DNA from 2 places in the Desulfuribacillus alkaliarsenatis genome. Region 1 is predicted to be linked to the other one. Evidence: a T-box and tRNA genes for the amino acid it is inferred to sense, from the RefSeq annotation. Region 1 holds a T-box; the other holds one or more tRNA genes.
What was found. A T-box is a leader RNA that pairs with one kind of tRNA and senses whether it is charged. The one in region 1 lies ahead of BHF68_RS01150 (valine--tRNA ligase), so its partner is inferred to be a tRNA-Val.
Positions count from the first base shown of each region.

Region 2: it has a tRNA-Val gene. The T-box ahead of BHF68_RS01150 (valine--tRNA ligase) is inferred to sense a tRNA for this amino acid. The anticodon was not compared.

Region 1 is NZ_MIJE01000001.1:229,202-238,667, reverse strand. It holds gene BHF68_RS01150 (valine--tRNA ligase) at 1-2,567, opposite strand, end outside; T-box leader at 2,644-2,887, opposite strand; gene BHF68_RS01145 (LysM peptidoglycan-binding domain-containing protein) at 2,937-4,517, opposite strand; gene hemL (glutamate-1-semialdehyde 2,1-aminomutase) at 4,672-5,955, opposite strand; gene ahbA (siroheme decarboxylase subunit alpha) at 5,966-7,003, opposite strand; gene hemB (porphobilinogen synthase) at 7,050-8,027, opposite strand; gene cobA (uroporphyrinogen-III C-methyltransferase) at 8,063-9,466, opposite strand, start outside.
Region 2 is NZ_MIJE01000036.1:52,156-61,621, forward strand. It holds gene ytaF (sporulation membrane protein YtaF) at 1-146, shown strand, start outside; gene coaE (dephospho-CoA kinase) at 186-779, shown strand; gene BHF68_RS14610 (lytic transglycosylase domain-containing protein) at 781-1,323, shown strand; gene BHF68_RS14615 (glyceraldehyde-3-phosphate dehydrogenase) at 1,434-2,441, shown strand; gene BHF68_RS14620 (alpha/beta-type small acid-soluble spore protein) at 2,547-2,780, opposite strand; gene BHF68_RS14625 (Na/Pi cotransporter family protein) at 2,981-4,606, opposite strand; gene BHF68_RS14630 (HD-GYP domain-containing protein) at 4,793-5,881, opposite strand; gene nrdR (transcriptional regulator NrdR) at 5,994-6,443, shown strand; gene BHF68_RS14640 (ABC transporter substrate-binding protein) at 6,482-7,981, shown strand; tRNA gene BHF68_RS14645 (tRNA-Val) at 8,119-8,194, shown strand; tRNA gene BHF68_RS14650 (tRNA-Asp) at 8,198-8,274, shown strand; tRNA gene BHF68_RS14655 (tRNA-Phe) at 8,291-8,366, shown strand; tRNA gene BHF68_RS14660 (tRNA-Gly) at 8,373-8,447, shown strand; tRNA gene BHF68_RS14665 (tRNA-Cys) at 8,454-8,527, shown strand; tRNA gene BHF68_RS14670 (tRNA-Leu) at 8,543-8,631, shown strand; gene thrS (threonine--tRNA ligase) at 9,031-9,466, shown strand, end outside.

The DNA of each region.
Region 1 (9,466 bases):
TGAGCTGGTGCTTTGGCAACAAATTTCTCATTATTTAGTTTGCCTTGGACGCGATCAACCTCAGCCTGGAGCTTTTGCCGTTCTTTCTCCAAGCGTGCGATTTCCTTGTCTTTATCAATTAACCCTTCTAAAGGCAGGTAAATCTGTGCCCCTGATGTAACAGCAGTCATTGCCTTCTCTGGCGTTTTGAGTTCTAAATCTATGTCTAAACTCTCAGTATTACATAACCCCTGCAGGTATGCCTTGCCCGATTCAAAAATCTGCTTGTGGTTATCAGTATTTGGTTTGATAAGTAAAGCTATTTTTTTGCTTGGTGGTACGTTCATCTCTGCGCGGATATTACGCACATTTCTTACTGTATCCATTAGGACCTGCATTTGCTCGGCTGCTTCCGTGAATACAAGCTGTTGACTGTACTCAGGGAATGGCGCAACAACTAAAGCCTTGCCTTCATGCGGTATATGCTGCCAAATCTCTTCTGTAATGTAAGGCATATACGGATGTAAAAGCTTTAATATCTTATCTAAAACGTAGCAAAGCACTGATTTTGTATTCGCTTTCGCAGTTTCATCCTCAGCATTTAATGTAAGCTTCGCCAATTCGATATACCAATCACAGTAGTCACTCCAGATGAAATCGTAGAGTACGCGACCTGCTTCGCCAAATTCATAACGTGTTAATAGGCGGTCAAAGTTTTTAACTGTTTCATTAAGTCTGTGTAAAATCCATTTGTCAGAGGTTTTTAAGTCGCCTGTAAGGGAAACCTGCTCATATTGTAAATCGCCTAAGTTCATCATTACAAAGCGAGAGGCGTTCCAGATTTTATTAGCAAAGTTACGGGAGCTTTCGACCTTGTCCCAATTAAAGCGCTGGTCGTTACCAGGTGTAGTTCCAGTGGCAAGCATGAAGCGCATTGCATCCGCACCGTAGTTCTCTATAACCTCAAGTGGGTCTACGCCGTTACCTAATGATTTGGACATTTTACGGCCTTCTGCATCGCGCACTAGTCCCGTAATTACGACGTCGGAGAACGGTTTTTGATCCATGAATTCAAGGCCGCTAAATATCATTCTAGCAACCCAGAAATAGATTATATCGTAACCTGTAATTAGTACATCCGTCGGGTAATACTTGTTTATGTCCTTGGTATTCTCAGGCCAGCCTAGGGTCGAAAACGGCCATAGTGCCGAGCTAAACCAAGTGTCTAAAACATCCTCGTCCTGGGTAATGTTCGTACTATTACATTTTGTACATGCTGATGGTGTTTCCCTAGCAACTATAACCTCATTACAGTCAGCACAATACCAGGCAGGAATCCTATGCCCCCACCATAATTGACGGGATACGCACCAGTCACGGGTGTTTTCCATCCAGTGTAGATAGATTTTCGTAAAGCGGTCTGGTACAAAGCGTACATCATTTTTCTTAACGACATCAATAGCAGGCTCAGCTAGCGGTTGCATTTTTACAAACCATTGGTCAGACAAATAGGGCTCGATAACCGTACTACAACGATAGCAATGACCTACAGAATGGTCGTGTTCTTCTACTTTTTCTAATAAGTCTAGGTTTCTTAGCTCTTCAACAACTTGCTTACGCGCCTGATAACGCTCCATACCTGAGAACTTGCCTGCATTATCGTTCATGTAACCCTTTTCATCCATGATCGAGATTGGAGTTAGCTTATGACGCTGCCCAATCTCAAAATCGTTCGGATCGTGGGCTGGAGTAATCTTCACCGCACCAGAGCCAAACTCTGAGTCTACGTATTCATCAGCAATTACTGGTATCTCACGGTCCATCAATGGCAATAAGACTGTTTTTCCAATCAAATGGCTGTATCGCTCATCCTCTGGATGTACAGCTACAGCTACGTCGCCAAGCATTGTCTCAGGACGTGTTGTAGCAACTGTTATATAGCCACTACCGTCTGTCGCAGGATACTTAATATGGGTTAACTTACCCTGCTTATCCTCGTGCTCAACCTCAATATCTGAGAGGGTTGTTTCACAACGTGGACACCAGTTAACGATGTAATTACCACGGTATAAAAGGCCCTTCTCGTATAATCTTACGAACACTTCCCTAACAGCCTGGGAGCAGCCTTCATCCATTGTAAAGCGCTCTCTTGACCAGTCGCAGGAGCAGCCCATCTTTTTTAACTGATTGATGATTATATCACCGTATTTATTCTTCCATTCCCAGGTTTTTTCTAAAAATTTCTCACGCCCTAAGTCGTAACGGCTCAGTCCATCTTGGGAAAGCATATTCTCAACACGGTTTTGCGTTGCAATCCCTGCATGGTCAGTCCCTGGCAACCAAAGTGCATCATAGCCTTGCATGCGTTTCCAGCGAATTAGGATATCCTGTAATGTATTATTTAAGGCATGCCCAATATGTAGGTTAGCTGTAACATTTGGCGGTGGGATAACAATCGTAAATGGTTTTTTATCGGAATTATTATCGGCCTCAAAGTATTTACCATCTAACCAAAATTGATAGGTTTTTTCTTCTATTTCCTTTGGATTGTATTTCGTTGGAATCTGTTCATATAGATTAGTTTGCATGTTGTAACCTCCTAAAATTATATCTTCAATAGTTGATTTTAACTTCGTGTGTAGAACGCAAAAAAGCCCCTGCGTCTTAAAGGACGAGGAGCTCGCGGTACCACCTTTATTCGTATGAAATAGATATACTAATGCTATCATTTAATGTTCCATACACTCTTTAATACAGATAACGGCTGCAACCGACTTTCCCTACTACAATTTCAGAAAAGCAACGATGTGGACTACTTCCCTTTGGTCGTTGATGGAGACCTCTCAGCCGTGGGTCACCTTTCTGTAAAAAACGAGTCAAAACTACTACTTCCACATATTGTGTTAGTCTAATTATTCACATTCTAGTAGTAGTTTAAACTTGTTTCGTTATAAAAGTCAAGCAGAAGGGATTCTAATTCTCATTCCTGCTCTCCACTCACCATCTTCTAGCTGTTTGTTAGCACTTAGCAGCTCTAGTCTGCTAATTTTATAGGTTTCAACGATTTTATTGATATCATCATCTTCTTGAATTACATAGTATTTAACTGGTGTAAACTTCTCCTCACTATTCCAAGCCTTCCACCATGCTGATTTCGTAGGAGCTTCATCTGTTGCTTCTCCGCCTTCTTCGCCTTCAGCTACTACTTCTTTCTTCACCAAGTCCTTAGTTCCTATTTTCGAAAAACGAACCTTCACTTTTAATGGAGTCTCTAAAATCTCCTCCATTTCTTGTTCTTGATCGCTGACTTCACTATCATTAGCTTGATCTTCACTTACCAGTTGTTCACTAGCTTGGTCTTCAGCTTGGTCTTCAGCTTGGTCTTCAGCTTGGTCTTTGCTTGCTTGGTTTTCACTTGCTGCTTGATTGTTAGCTTGCAGCTTACCTTCAGTAATCTCTTTCTCTGCAGCTACGTAATCAGTAGCTTCTTGTTCGTTAGTTTGCTGGCTAGCTTGGGCTGCTACAGACGCTGCTGCTTCCGTTTCCTGCTGAGCCTGTTCTTCAGCAGCTTTTTTCTTAGCTTCTACTTCCTTTTTAGCTTGTTCCTCAGCGGCCTTCTTTTTAGCCTCCGCTTCTTTCTGGGACTGTTCTTCAGCAGCCTTTTTCTTAGCTTCTGCTTCCTGCTGGGACTGTTCTTCAACTTGTTTGCTAGCCTGCTCTTGACGTGCTAGCATTTCCTTACGCAACTTGCTTGCCTGATCATCATATTGCTGTTCAGCTCGTTGTGCTTGATCTTCTAAAAATGAGTACGGTTTATATGCTGGTGTGTTTGTTGGTACTGACTGTGGAGTTGGCTGTGGTGCTGATTGTTGTAATGCTTGCGCTTCTGACGCCGAAAAGTCAGATTGGTTTTCATTATTGTTATACCATGGGAACGCCCAGCGCTTTTGGGAGAAGTCTTGTTTCCAGTCGTCCTCAGTAGCGCCTGTGTTCGAATCAACCTGATGGTTGTCTGAGTCCCTAATAAAGGCATTAGCATCTATATTAGGATTGTAATAATTATCATTATGATTACTATCCTGATTAGCTTGCTGCTGTTGGTTTGATTCTAGCTGTTGATTGGTATCTAGTTGCTGATTAATTCCTTCCACTATAATCCTACATTCAATCTGAATTATACCCTCGTCTTTAATTACAGTTCTAACATCCTCAACATTCACCTTCACTTGATCCTTAACTTCTATCCGTTCAGCAGGAATCATTACTCGCACAGGAAATGCCTTATCTAGCTTTTCTTCGCTAGCTTCTGGTTTTGCTAGCCATGGTTGATTTACACCTGACTTAATGTCTGTCGGCGTTGATTTCATAACAGGCTTGTATTTCCCCTTTAATAAGAGCATACCAGTTAGTGTATACATATAATCATCTTCTCTTAGTTCAACCTTAGGAATCAGATCTATTTCAGTAATTGAATCGACACCTGGACCGGTTACCTCCAATTCATCTTGAAACTGGATCTCGAATACATTCGATTTCATATTTTGATTACACCTCCATAAATAAACAAGCTTATAGTCTTTGTACACAAACTATTGACAATCACTAAAGTATATGAAGGAAAAGCTAAAAAATACCGCCGATTGATTAATCGACGGTATTTTTTAGAGTATATTACTATTGAATTACTTATTATTATAGTCTTTTCATCGCATTGTAGGTTGCTTCGATTGTCCTATCGATATCTTCATCGGAGTGGACAGTTGACATAAAGCAGGATTCGAACTGTGAAGGTGCAATATATACCCCTTCTTCTAATAGGTTACGGTAGTATTTAGCAAAGCGCTCTAAATCTGATTTAGCTGCTGTCTGATAGTCGTAGACTTCATTCTCATTAAAGTATAGACAGAACATAGAGCCTAGCTGGTCAGCATAATATGGAATTCCTAGGTCCTTAGCATTTTTTTCAATCCCAGTAGCTAGGCGCTTAGTCTTCTCCACTAAGCCTTCAAACACCCCTGGCTGACCGAGGATTTTCAGGGTTGTGTATCCCGCAATCATAGCTAATGGATTTCCTGATAGAGTTCCTGCTTGATAAATTGTTCCTGCTGGTGCTATATGCTCCATGATTTCACGTTTACCAGCGTATGCTCCAACTGGCATTCCACCACCGATTACTTTTCCTAAACAGGTTATGTCTGGGTCAATGTTGTATAGGGCCTGTGCTCCATTATAGTGGACACGGAAGCCACACATTACTTCATCAAATATTAGTAATGCACCATAGTCTTTCGTTATTTTACGGATAAATTCTAGATAGCCTGGCTTAGGAGTTACTAATCCCATGTTCCCTGCCACTGGCTCCAGGATAACTCCCGCAATATCGTCACCGTACTTCTCAAAGGCGAGCTTTAAGCTTTCCTCATCGTTATATGGCACCGTAAGTGTATGGGTTGCTACGCTCTCAGGTACTCCTGGACTATTCGGTAAGCCAAGGGTTGCAACTCCTGAACCAGCTTTAATTAACATGCTGTCAGCGTGTCCGTGGAAACAGCCTTCGAATTTAATAATTTTATTACGCTTTGTATAACCACGAGCTAGGCGCAATGCGCTCATAACAGCTTCAGTGCCTGAGCTAACCATGCGTACCATTTCAACTGATGGCAAGATATCAATTACTAGCTTTGCCATTTCTGTTTCTAATTCTGTTGGGGCTCCGTAGCTTGTTCCTTTGTCTGCATACTCTTTGATGGCTGCTACTACTTCTGGATGGCTATGACCTAATATAAGTGGTCCCCATGAACCTACGTAGTCTATGTACTCGTTCCCATCGACATCAGTAAACTTAGAACCTTTAGCTTCCTTGAAAAAAACTGGGTGTGTACCCATAGCGCTAAATGCACGAACTGGACTGTTTACACCACCTGGTATAACCTTCTTTGCTTCTTCAAAAGCTTTTGCAGAGTTTGGTCTAATCACAATTAGCCTCCTATTTAATATGTTTATCTTCCCAATCCTGAATATCTTGAGCAAAATATGTAACTCTTATTTTCTTAAACTCTCTCAAAGAGTATAAGGCGCTACGCTCATGAATATCCACTGTGTTCGCCATATCCTGTAATATGTTTTCACAGTCTTCTCGGTCACGGCCATGAATCATCGTAAATACGTTGTACGGCCAGTCTGGATAGCTAGGTCTTCTATAGCAATGGCTAACGGCTGAGAATTTAGCTAATGTTTGTCCGACTTCGTCTATGCGCTCCTCTGGCACTGCCCAAACTCCCATGGTGTTAACTTGAAATCCTGCTTGACGATGATGGAGTACAGCAGCAAATCTGCGCATATGACCCGTCTCTTTATATCGTATCAAATAGTCTAGTAATTCATCAACGGATATACCGACTTTATCAGCGACTTTGTCAAATGGCCTCGAAACAACCTCTAGGTTACCTTGTACTTCACGAATTAGGCGAATCTCTTCATCAGACAGCTTCGTGTCTGTCGGTGCTGATTTATGATCATATACTGGCTCATCAGACATACGAGCGCCACCGTTGCTTTCTAAATCTAGCTTAACACCTATCTTAAAAAGCTTAAGTGTCGGTAACAAACGGATTGAGTCTACGCCCGCAAGCTTTCCTAATAATTCTACCGATCCCGTTAAACCGAGCTTGCTATCTGGTGGTATAGCAATCGTAAACCACAGATTAAATTCATGGGCCCGCTCATAATTATGACTAACTCCTGGGTGCTGATTAATTATTTCTGCCGCTGCCTCAAGCTGCTCAGGCTTAACCTTAGCTGCCACAAGGCTTGAGTTATACCCTAGGCTTTTAGTATCAAAAATAGGGGATATCTGACGAATTACCTTCTGCTTTTTTAAGTTTTCGATGCGACTCATAACCTCTTGTTCTGAGACATCTAAGCGCCTCCCCAACTCTAAAAACGGTTCTGCCACTAATGGAAACTGTGACTGTAATTGGTTTAATAGCTTTTTATCAATTGTATCTAATTGGTATTCTACCATCTAATATTCAACTCCTGAAATGTAATACGTATACTTTAGCCAGGGTTTATTTGCTTTCTTTTAACCATTTAGCTATATCTTTTGCGAAATAGGTTAGAATTATATCTGCACCTGAGCGCTTAAACCCAATCATAGTCTCCATGACTACAGCCTGTTCGTCTATCCAACCGTTTTGGGCAGCCGCCTTAATCATTGAATATTCTCCGCTTACGTTATAGGCCGCTACAGGCAAATCAAAGCTTTGCTTTAACTCTTTAATAACGTCCATATACGCTAATGCTGGCTTAACCATTAAGAAATCCGCACCCTCTTCAATATCTGTTTGGGCTTCGCGAATCGCTTCTCTAACATTAGCTGGATCCATCTGATAAGTTTTACGGTCACCAAACTGCGGTTTTGAATCAGCAGCATCACGGAAAGGACCATAGTAAGCTGACGCGTATTTAACAGCATAGGACATAATCGGTACGTCAACAAATCCATTATCATCTAAGGCATTACGGATTGCATACACACGACCATCCATCATATCTGAAGGGGCTACAATATCAGCCCCTGCTTCTGCATGGGATACTGCAACCTTTGCTATTAATTCTAGTGAGTTGTCGTTAGTTACATAGCCGTCTTCTACAAGACCACAATGTCCTAATGGATTGTATTGGCATAGGCAAACATCTGTCACCACTAGCATGTCTGGAGCAAGGTCTTTGATTCTACGAATTGCCTGCTGTACAATACCATCCGCTGCGTAGGCTTCCGAGCTAATATAGTCCTTTTCTGCTGGCAAACCAAACAGAATAACAGATTTAATATCTAATTGCTCTAGCTCACGCACCTCTGCCTCTAGCATGTCAATTGATAGATGGAATACTCCAGGCATTGATGGCACTTCATTCTTTTGCTTATTGCCATGCACCACAAAAATCGGATAAATTAAATCGTCTGTAGTAACAATATTTTCTCTGACTAAGCTACGCATTGCAGCAGTTTTTCTTAATCTTCTATGTCTTTGAAATGGTTCCATGCGTTACCCTCCCAAACTTCGATTTGTTTCAACATCTATTTTTTTGCTACTTCAATAGTTGCATTTACTAAGCCGTTTAATGTGGACTCTTCAGCTTCAATTGCTACTTCAAAGCCTAGCTTTTGACATGTTTGTGTTGTCATCGCACCAATGCTGACAATCTTCACGCCTTTAATTAGCTCTAGCACATCTTGACCAGTACTAGTTAATGCTTCATAGAAATTGCTAGCTGTTGATGAGCTTGTAAAGGTAATAATTTGAATTCTTTTCTCCTGTAATAGCTCAACCACTTCATCTGCGTTACTTGCATCCATCTTTGTCTCGTAGGTATCTATTTCTGTTACCTCTAGTCCACGCTTCTTTAGCTCTTCTGGAAGCATCTTGCGCGCAATGTCGGCACGTGGAAGCAGGACTTTTTGTCCTGGCTTAAGCTGATCTTCAATAGCATCTAGTAAGCCTTCAGCGATGAATTGTGCTGGAAGCACGTCTACATTTAAACCATAACCTTCAAGGATTTCTGCTGTTTTTGGTCCAACACAGGCAATTTTAGCATTGCCAAAGTTACGGATATCGACCTTGTTTTCTTTTAAATATTTCATAAAGTGTGAAACACCATTAGGGCTTGTAAAAATTACCCAGTCAAATGTTGAAAGCTCATTTAATGCTGCATCGATAGGCTTTCTATCAACTGGAGGCAATATTTTAATAGTTGGGAACTCATACGGCTCGCCACCAAGCTCTTCAATCATATCAGATAGGTCGCTTGCTTGACTTCTAGCCCTAGTAACAAGAACGCGTTGACCAAACAACGGTTTCTTTTCGTACCAGTTAAGCTTCTCTCTTAATTTAACTACTTCACCAACTAAGATAATTGCTGGTGATGTGAACTGCTCACGCTCAACGATTTCTACAATTGTCTCAAGGGTACCTGTTAGTGTCCATTGCTCTGGACGTGTTCCCCAGCGAATTAGTGCTACTGGAGTTGTCGCTGGACGACCGTGCTTCACTAGGTTACTTACGATACTAGGAAGATTAGAGATTCCCATATAGAAAGCGATAGTGCCTGTAGCAGTCGCTAATTTAGACCAATCAATATTAGATTCATTCTTCTCAGGGTCTTCGTGTCCCGTAACAATTGCAAATGAAGAGTTATAGTCTCTATGTGTTACTGGAATACCTGCGTATGCTGGAACGGCAATTCCTGATGTAATACCAGGAACGATTTCAAATTCTAAACCGTTATCTACAAGTAGTTCAGCTTCTTCACCTACTCGACCAAAGATACAAGGATCTCCACCCTTTAAACGGGTAACAACTTTACCCTCTAAGGCTTTATCTACAAGTAATTGATTGATTTCCTCTTGGCGTAATGTGTGGCGATCTGGCTTTTTACCAACATAGATTAACTCACAATCAGTACTTGCATGGGCTAATAATCT
Region 2 (9,466 bases), on a different contig from region 1:
TACTAATTGCTATTTGTAGTTTTCTTTGTCTATATTTTGGTGTGTTGCTTGGAAGAACTTTTTCCAGTATCAAGCTATTTCAAAAGATTTCGTATTTACCAGGGACAATGCTGATTATTTTGGGATTGACTAAGATTTTTTACTAAGTGCATCAGAATTTATAATATCAGTTGAGGTATAATGATATGAAAATTGGAATTACAGGTGGAATTGCCAGTGGCAAGAGCTTAGTTACAGAAGCTATAAAAAACTTAGGCTATCACGTAGTTGATGCTGATATAGTGGCAAGGGATGTTGTCAAACAGGGAACGGAGTGCTACAGGCAAATAGTTTCTGAGTTTGGTGAAGATATACTAGAAGTAACTGGAGAAATAAATCGTAAGAAGCTAGGGGGAATCATTTTTAGTGATTTAAAGGCACGTGAGCGTTTAAATCAAATTACACACCCAGTTATACGTAGCTTGGTGTTAGCAGAAGCCGCCAAAATAGAAGAGGGTGAAGGAATCGTCTTTTTAGACATTCCTTTACTCTTTGAGACTGGCTATGAACACGCTGTAGATAGAACGGTGTTAGTTTATATATCCCATTCAATTCAAGTAAAAAGATTAATACAGCGCGATGCTATTGACGAAAATTATGCGAAAGCAAAAATAAGCTCACAAATGTCTTTAGAGAGAAAAAAAGAGCTTGCAGATTATATAATTGATAACAATGGGACAACCTCTAGCACTATAGAACAAACTCAAAAGGTTGTAGAAGCAATATTAAAGGGAGAATAAGATGAATTTTATTAAACAAAAGCGTTGGTGGTTGCTCCTGCTAGCCATAGTCTTAATTGTGTTAAATACTAACTTCTTTTGGAAGCTGGTATATCCTATCCCATATAAAGATATTATATGGGAGCAGGCAGAGTTGCTAGAGCAAGATCCAAGGCTTGTAGCTGCAGTTATCATGGTCGAAAGCAAATACAGAAAAGACAGTGTTTCAAAAAAAGGGGCATTAGGCTTGATGCAGGTAATGCCAAATACCGCTATGTGGGCAGCAGAAATTAATGGGATAGAATATACGTATATTGAGGAATTAGCTGAACCTCATACAAATATATATTTAGGCACGTGGTATTTGAAATTCCTAAATCATAAATACGAAAACAAACTACCTCTAGTATTGGCTGGATACAACAGTGGTCCAACTAGGGTTGATGAATGGTTACAGTATGGGGTGTGGGATGGTGAAAGCATCGAACAAATACCCTTTGGGGAGACTAGACATTATATACAAAGGGTGACTCACTTCTATGAAAGGTATAAAAAGATTTACTAAATATATATGTTTCTGAGCAGGATTTAAAATTATAAATGTCGAAATATATCAGGAAATAGTAAGTAGTAATTTGAGAAGCAAGTATAAATTATTATTGAAGGGAGTTAATTATGAAACCGATAAGAATTGCAATTAACGGGTATGGTAGGATAGGGCGCTTAGTTCACAGAAGGGTAATAGGTGACGAGCAAATTGAGGTAGTAGCTATAAATGCTAGTTATGATTCGTCAATCTTAGCACACATATTAAAATACGATACTATTCATGGTACATTTGATGCGGAGATTTCGGCTGATAATGACAACAATACAATAACAGTCAATGGAAAAACAATCACTAAGCTAGCAGAAAGAAATCCAGAGCTGCTACCGTGGAAAGATTTAGACATAGATATTGTAGTTGAAGCTACTGGTAAGTTTACCTCTAAAGAGGGCGCTTCATTACATTTAAAGGCAGGCGCTAAGAAGGTTTGTATCACTGCTCCAGGCAAAAATGAAGATGTAACTATCGTGATGGGTGTAAATGAACAAGAGTACGATAAAGAAAAACATCATATTGTATCTAATGCTTCATGCACTACTAATTGCTTAGCTCCAATAGCTAAAGTTTTACATGATAGCTTTGGTATAGAGCATGGTTTAATGACAACAGTACATGCATATACTAACGACCAGAAAAATTTAGATAACCCACACAAAGATTTACGTCGTGCTAGAGCATGTGCACAGTCAATCATCCCTACATCTACAGGAGCAGCCAGTGCAGTAGCTAAAGTTATCCCTGAACTTGCTGGCAAGCTAAATGGAATTTCATTACGTGTACCTACACCTAATGTATCTGTAGTTGATTTAGTTGCGGAATTAAAAGTACCTGTAACTAAAGAACAAGTAAACGATGCACTTAAAAGTGCAGCTAATAATGAATTAAAAGGTATTTTAGGTTATTCTGAAGAACCTCTAGTATCATCTGATTACGTTGGGAATAGCATGTCTAGTATTGTTGATAGTTTAACAACTATGCAAATTGGTGACAAAACAATTAAAGTATTCGCATGGTACGACAATGAATGGGGCTATTCATGTCGTGTCGTAGACTTAATCAAATATATGGTCAAGTAAGAATACGTGAACAATATCAACTGTTAAATGATTAACTGTTAGATATACTAAATATACTAAGGGGCACTAGCTAACTAGTGCCCCAAATCTATATGAGCTTTCATGTTACTGCATGTTACTTTGAGATCCCATAAGTTGTTGCTCTCCAAGTTGAACTAACTTACGAGTGATGTTACCACCAACAGCTCCACAATCACGAGAAGTCATCGTACCCCAGTAACCATTCTGAGGTGTTTGGATTCCAAGTTCAGAAGCTACTTCGTATTTGAATTGGTCTAAAGCTTGGTAAGCTTCAGGTACTACTAACCAGTTGCTTGGACGTTCTTGACCTACACCCATTTGCTACACCTCCTTTCTCAATGGTGTACCCTTATTATGTGACATCAGTTTAGTGTGATACTGGGAATGTATTGGTGCTGGTGGAAACACATGTAATAACAATTAATAGAAAAAACAAGACCAAAGCGTTCACTTAAGGTCTTGTTTTCATTTTGCCTACACTTTTTGAAGAACAAGTTGTCATTTATTACTTAAAAATACTAATATTCACCTAGAACAGACCTGGCGATGTTATAAGCGTGGTCTCCCATTCTTTCTAAATTACTTAAGGTGTCTAAGAATACTATTCCTGCATTGCCACTACATATTCCTTTATTTAGGCGTTTTATGTGGCCCTTTCTAAAGGCGCGCTCGTATTTGTCGATACGTTCTTCGTTTTCCATGACTTTGCGAGCTAATTCTTTATCGTTCTTCTGTAATGCTTCCATGGCCATTTGAATTGACTCGTCAACAATCTCAACCATTTGCTTGAGATCTTTATATGCATCTGGAGAGAAGACAATCTTTTTATCAATTTTATATTCTCCAAGCTCTAGAATGTTTTCTGCATGGTCACCAATTCGTTCAATGTCATTAATCGTTTGAAATAGCTGGTTATGACGGCTTGAGTCTTTTTCAGATAAAGAGCTTTGTGACAATTGAACCATATATTCTGTTATACGCTTATCAAGCTCATTTACTAAAGCTTCTTTTTGTTTAGCAATTGCGGCACGTTTATGATTGCCCTCGAAGAAGTATTCAGTAGCGTCATTAAATGCTTCGCGAGCTATATTACCCATGCGTGTAAGCTCGTTTACTACTTGTCCAAGTGCAATATTTGGTGTAGAAAGGAAATGTTGATTTAAATGCTTCGTGCCAAATTCAATTTCGATATCATCTCCAGGTATCATCTTAGTTACTACAGCAGCTAATAAACCAGTTAGTGGCAAGAATATTAAAGCGTTAGTAATGTTGAAAATACCATGTGCATAGGCGATTTGTAACTTTATATCGGCGCCAGTGTATGATGCAAGCCATAATACTAAAGCAGCAACTGGAGTTAAGAATATTATAAAAATAACTGTACCAAAAGCATTAAAGATAAAATGTGTCAAGGCAGCGCGTCTAGCACTAATAGATGCGCCGATAGCTGCAAGGGCTGCAGTAATTGTTGTACCGATGTTTTCGCCGAAAAGTATTGGTAGAGCTTGGTGGAAGGTTACTCCGCCTTGATAAGCAAGCTCCTGTAGCACACCAATAGTCGCTGTACTACTTTGCACTACCGCAGTAAACATCATTCCAACTAAAACTCCAAGAATTTTTACATCACCTAAAGTTGTCATTAACTCAGTAAAAACAGGCCAGTAACGAAGAGGTCTCATAGCATCAGACATAAGGTTAAGTCCTAAGAATAACATTCCAGCACCAAATACGACTTGTCCGAAGTAATTAACTTTTTTACGTTTCGTAAAGAACAATAAAACCATTCCAACACCAATCATTGGCATGGCATATTTACTGATTTTGAAACCGATTAAGAAGGCAGTTACTGTTGTACCAATATTAGCACCCATAATGACACCTATCGCTTGCTTAAGTGTCATGAGTCCAGCATTTACAAAGCCAATGGCCATGACCGTAGTACCAGTACTACTTTGTATAATGCCAGTAACTAAAGCTCCTGCGACCACTCCCATAAATGGGTTTGTTGTCATGCGTTCTAACATTCTACGCAATTTTTCTCCAGCAGTTTTTTGTAGTCCATCTGACATATAATGTAAACCGAATAGGAAAACACCAAGGCCACCAAAAAAGCTGAAGATTAAACTTTGCCATTCTATCTCCATGTTTCTCCAATATCCCCTTTAAAGATAGTATTTTATTAAAAAAGCATGTAATTATCGATGTGGAAAAATGCAAATAATATGTAGAACCCCAATCATTATAACGTACTATAATCATTAATGGAACAGAAAACGACAAACTGTTACAAAACATTTTATAATGTAAAATAAGAAAGCAGGCTATAATTACTAGCCTGCTGATGATGAAACTATCATGATTGTAAAATTGCTCATGAGGTCAATTTCATACGGTATTTTTAAGTGCTTTCCATTAGGGTCCGTTAGCAATCTAACAACGGGACGCTGTGGATAGCTTGGATTTATTCTGCTAATTACTGCTATTTGACCAGTGTTTAATTTCACTGTTACACCAAGTGGGTATATGGCGATATTTTCCACAAACTTTTTAATGATTTTGTGGTCAAAGTGATAATCTCCACCACCTAAGATTAATTCAAAGGCTTCGTGAGGTAAATGAGAAGCTCTATACACTCGATTAGACGTAAGAGCATCATACACATCAGTGATTGATACGATTTTAGCAAAGTCGTGCTGATCTTGACTTTGAATTTGTCTAGGGTAGCCTGTGCCGTTATAGCGCTCATGGTGTTGATAAGCAACATGGGCAGACTTTAAAGATATTCCAGGTTGAGATTTTAATATCTCATAACCATATTCTGCGTGTTTTTTCATAATATCAAATTCTTCTGTAGTTAATCTGTCAGGCTTACATAATATCTCCATTGGGACTTTGGTTTTCCCTATATCATGGAGCATTGCACCAATACCAAGTTCCCGTATATCACTGTTATTATAACCTAAGGACATTCCTAATGCTGAAGATAGTATTCCAACATTAACACTATGGTGGTATAAATAATCATCCTTTTGATGAATATTAACCATTTGATACATAACATGTTTATTAGATTGCAAATCTTTAATAATATCGTCGAATAGCTTATTGAATTCTTTTGCCAATGTCGGGCTAGCTAATTTTGATTTGCTTTTTTGTGAATCAAATAGAGTTGTCATTGTTGTATGCACTTTACTAAGCGCTTTGCGCCTTGTCTCTTCAGATACTATGTCCTCGACAAGTATATCGTCGGTACGACCGTCTTCTATATATACATAAGGAATATTGATTTGCTCTAATCTACGTATCAAAGAATTGGTTAAAGAAACACCGCTACTTAATAAAATTTGTCCGTTGTCATTGAGGATATTTTTTGCTATTACATATCCATCTTCTAAGTTACTAGTTGCAACTAATCTCACTGTCTTGCCTCCCAATTCAACGACGTAAAGCACAATTATATTTTATTAAAAAAAATATAACTATACAAGTGTTATGATATAATAATGAATATAATATTAAAGGTGTGATTTTATGCGATGTCCATTTTGCGAATCGATGCGAACCCGAGTGCTTGATTCAAGGCCGATTAATGATGGTAGACAAATTCGTCGCAGACGAGAGTGTGAACAATGTACTAAAAGATTTACCAGTTTTGAGATTATTGAGCAGAAGCCGATAATTGTTGTTAAAAAGGATGGCAGCCGTGAAGAGTTTAATCGCCAAAAGCTCATCCGAGGATTAATGCGGGCAGGTGTAAAGAGGAATGTTCCAATTGAAACCTGGGAGGAAGTTGTAGATACAATTGAACGGGAGTTTCAAAATGATGTCAGAAGTGAATTTCCATCTGCAGAAGTTGGTGACCGAGTTTTAGAAAAGATAAAGCATATTGATGAAGTTGCATATATCCGCTTTGCATCTGTTTATAAAGAATTTGAAAACACTAGTGCCTTCCTAGACGAATTAAAACAGTTGTTAAAGTAAATACTATCCTCTAATGTATGAATATATTGGAGGATTTTATGTTTATTAAATCTGTTTCTGTTAGAATTATATATCTAGTGCTAATTGTTAGCATATTGGCTTCGTGCAATACTGATTTAAGAAGACCAGAAGGGCAAGAAATTGATAATTCTAAAGAGCAATATCATGGTCCATATATAGTTGCTACCTTAGAGAATCCTACTAAAAAGGATTTTTTTCCATTTAATCTACCTTCGTTCAATAATAATCAGCACAGATTCGAGCACTTAGTTTTTGATGGGATATTACAGTTAGATAAGGAGAAGGGCTTCTCTGCTAGTTTAGGGAGTGTAGAGTTTAACCAAGATTATAACCAAGCGACAATTTCTCTGGATGATCGGAGTTGGCATGATGGTCAGCCAATAACTGCAGATGATGTTGTTCATACTTATGAGTTACTTTATCGTAATAGTGAGATTGTCCAGTTTCATAATATTCTACTGCATATTAATGGTGCTACAAGCTATATGTCCAGAGTAGCGGATTCTATTACTGGTATAGAAGTAATAAATGATAAGCAAATTGTATTTTCCTTTGACATTATAGATGTAGAAAACATATTAATATTTACATATCCGATTATCCCGAAGCATGTATATGGTGAGCTAAATGACGATAATGCTAGTAAGCTGTTCCAAGAGATTTTACTTGGATCTGGTGAGTACCGAGCTTCTAAATTACAAAATAACGAAATTCATTTAGTTAAAACAAATGGGGATACAGGACAAAAAAGTGAATATATTTGGCGCACATATAACCCTGAACAATTGCTTAATGCACTATATACTGAAGAAGTTGATATCTTTTATACAAACTCCAAATTTGCAACTGAATATATAGGGGAACTCCCTAATTACAGCGTTAAAACTGAAGCGGGAACTATGTTTTACTACCTTGGCTTCAATTTTGATAAAGACTACCTAGATAAAAATCTAAGACAAAGATTAAGAGAGGCAGTTCTTACAGCAAGTAAAAATGGAATTGAAAATGAATATGAATATGAATTGCAAAATGATTTTGGCCAGTCTAAACGAATGTTAGATTTAGTGTATATAGAAGGAATGGCGTCTATTGAAAGGATGGCAAACGTCGTTGCTCAATCACTCGAACAATTGGGCGTTGGGGTTAATAAGCGTCCCGTAGCCTTAGACAGCTATATCCGTGAGTTGTATGTAGATAGGGATTTTGATCTCTTTATTAGCGTTGGCGCATATTCGACTATGCCTTACCAGAGCCAATGGTGGAGTGCTAGTCAATTAACTGAAAATAATGGCTATAACGTTACAGGCTTTGTTAGTAAGTACGATGAGCAGCTACAAGAAACCAACTTAACCCCCTATTTCCTTCAAACTGAAGCTGTCGAAACTACAGAAGTCATTACAACTTTATACAATAAGCTGCAGCAAGAAATAGATGAAGAGGTACCATATTTTTTACTGACAGAAGTTCAGGATACATGGCTTGTACACAGTAGAGTCAAACAATATAATTTCCACTAAAAACCATTGCATTCCTAATATATTCTTAGTATAATAATCCTTGTCCCTAAAAAATAGACTAAAAAATAATGGAAATACAAATTATCTGTTGACGATGGGGTTTGGATATGATACAATAAATCTTGTCGCTAAGAAATGGACGATTAGCTCAGCTGGGAGAGCACCTGCCTTACAAGCAGGGGGTCGGCGGTTCGATCCCGTCATCGTCCACCATTAGGAGCTGTGGTGTAGAGGCCTAACATGCCTGCCTGTCACGCAGGAGATCGCGGGTTCGAATCCCGTCAGCTCCGCCATTTTAATATTAGTTTTGGCTTGGTAGCTCAGTCGGTAGAGCAGTGGACTGAAAATCCACGTGTCGGCGGTTCGATTCCGTCCCAAGCCACCATATTTTGCGGAAGTGGCTCAGTGGTAGAGTATCGCCTTGCCAAGGCGAGGGTCGCGGGTTCGAATCCCGTCTTCCGCTCCATGATTTGGCGGCATAGCCAAGTGGTAAGGCAGGAGACTGCAAATCTCTTATCCTCAGTTCGATTCTGAGTGCCGCCTCCATTTATACCATACCATGCCGGGGTGGTGGAATTGGCAGACACACAGGACTTAAAATCCTGCGAGGCTCAAATCTCGTACCGGTTCAAGTCCGGTCCTCGGCACCAAAAGCATTGGTTGTAAAACCAATGCTTTTTACATATGTATCAGAGTTTTTAACGTATCAGAATTTTTAATTGCATATGCCTTATGGATGTAGTATAATGACTCAGTAATAACGGCATACTTATATTATAACAGGACAAGTTCTAATATGTAGAATCAGATAAGAGAGGATAAACATAGCTGAGAGTTTATCTGTGAATTGCTATTAGAATACCACCTGGATATTTCTTAAGGAAACTTAAGCGTTTAATTAGCGATACTTAATTACAATGAGCTTGTGTTAATAGGTAACTCTATTAATACAATAAAACATTGGGTGGAACCGCGAACACTTCGCCCCAGTATTTAGGGGAGTAGTGTTTTTTATTATACTTTTTTACTTAAACAAGGAGGTTTTTGATATGGTCAAAATTACACTTAAGGATGGGTCTATAAAGGAGCTTGAATCAGGAGTAACAATTAAAGAAATAGCAGGTGCAATAAGTCCAGGTTTGAAGAAGAAAGCTATTGCAGGTAAAGTGAATGACAAAAATGTTGATTTAATAACTCCTGTTACTGAGGATAGCGAAGTGGAAATCATTACGATAGATTCTCCTGAAGGGTTGAAAATCTATCGTCACAGTGCGGCCCATATATTAGCACAGGCGGTGAAGCGACTATACCCTAATGCAAAATTTGGAATAGGGCCAGATATTGAAAATGGCTTCTACTATGATATTTCTTTAGATGAGCCTGTTAGTATTGAAGAATTGCCGAAGATAGAGCAGGAAATTAACCGTGTGATTAAGGAAGATCATAAAATTTGTCGCGAAGTTTTAAGTCGAGATGAAGCCATTG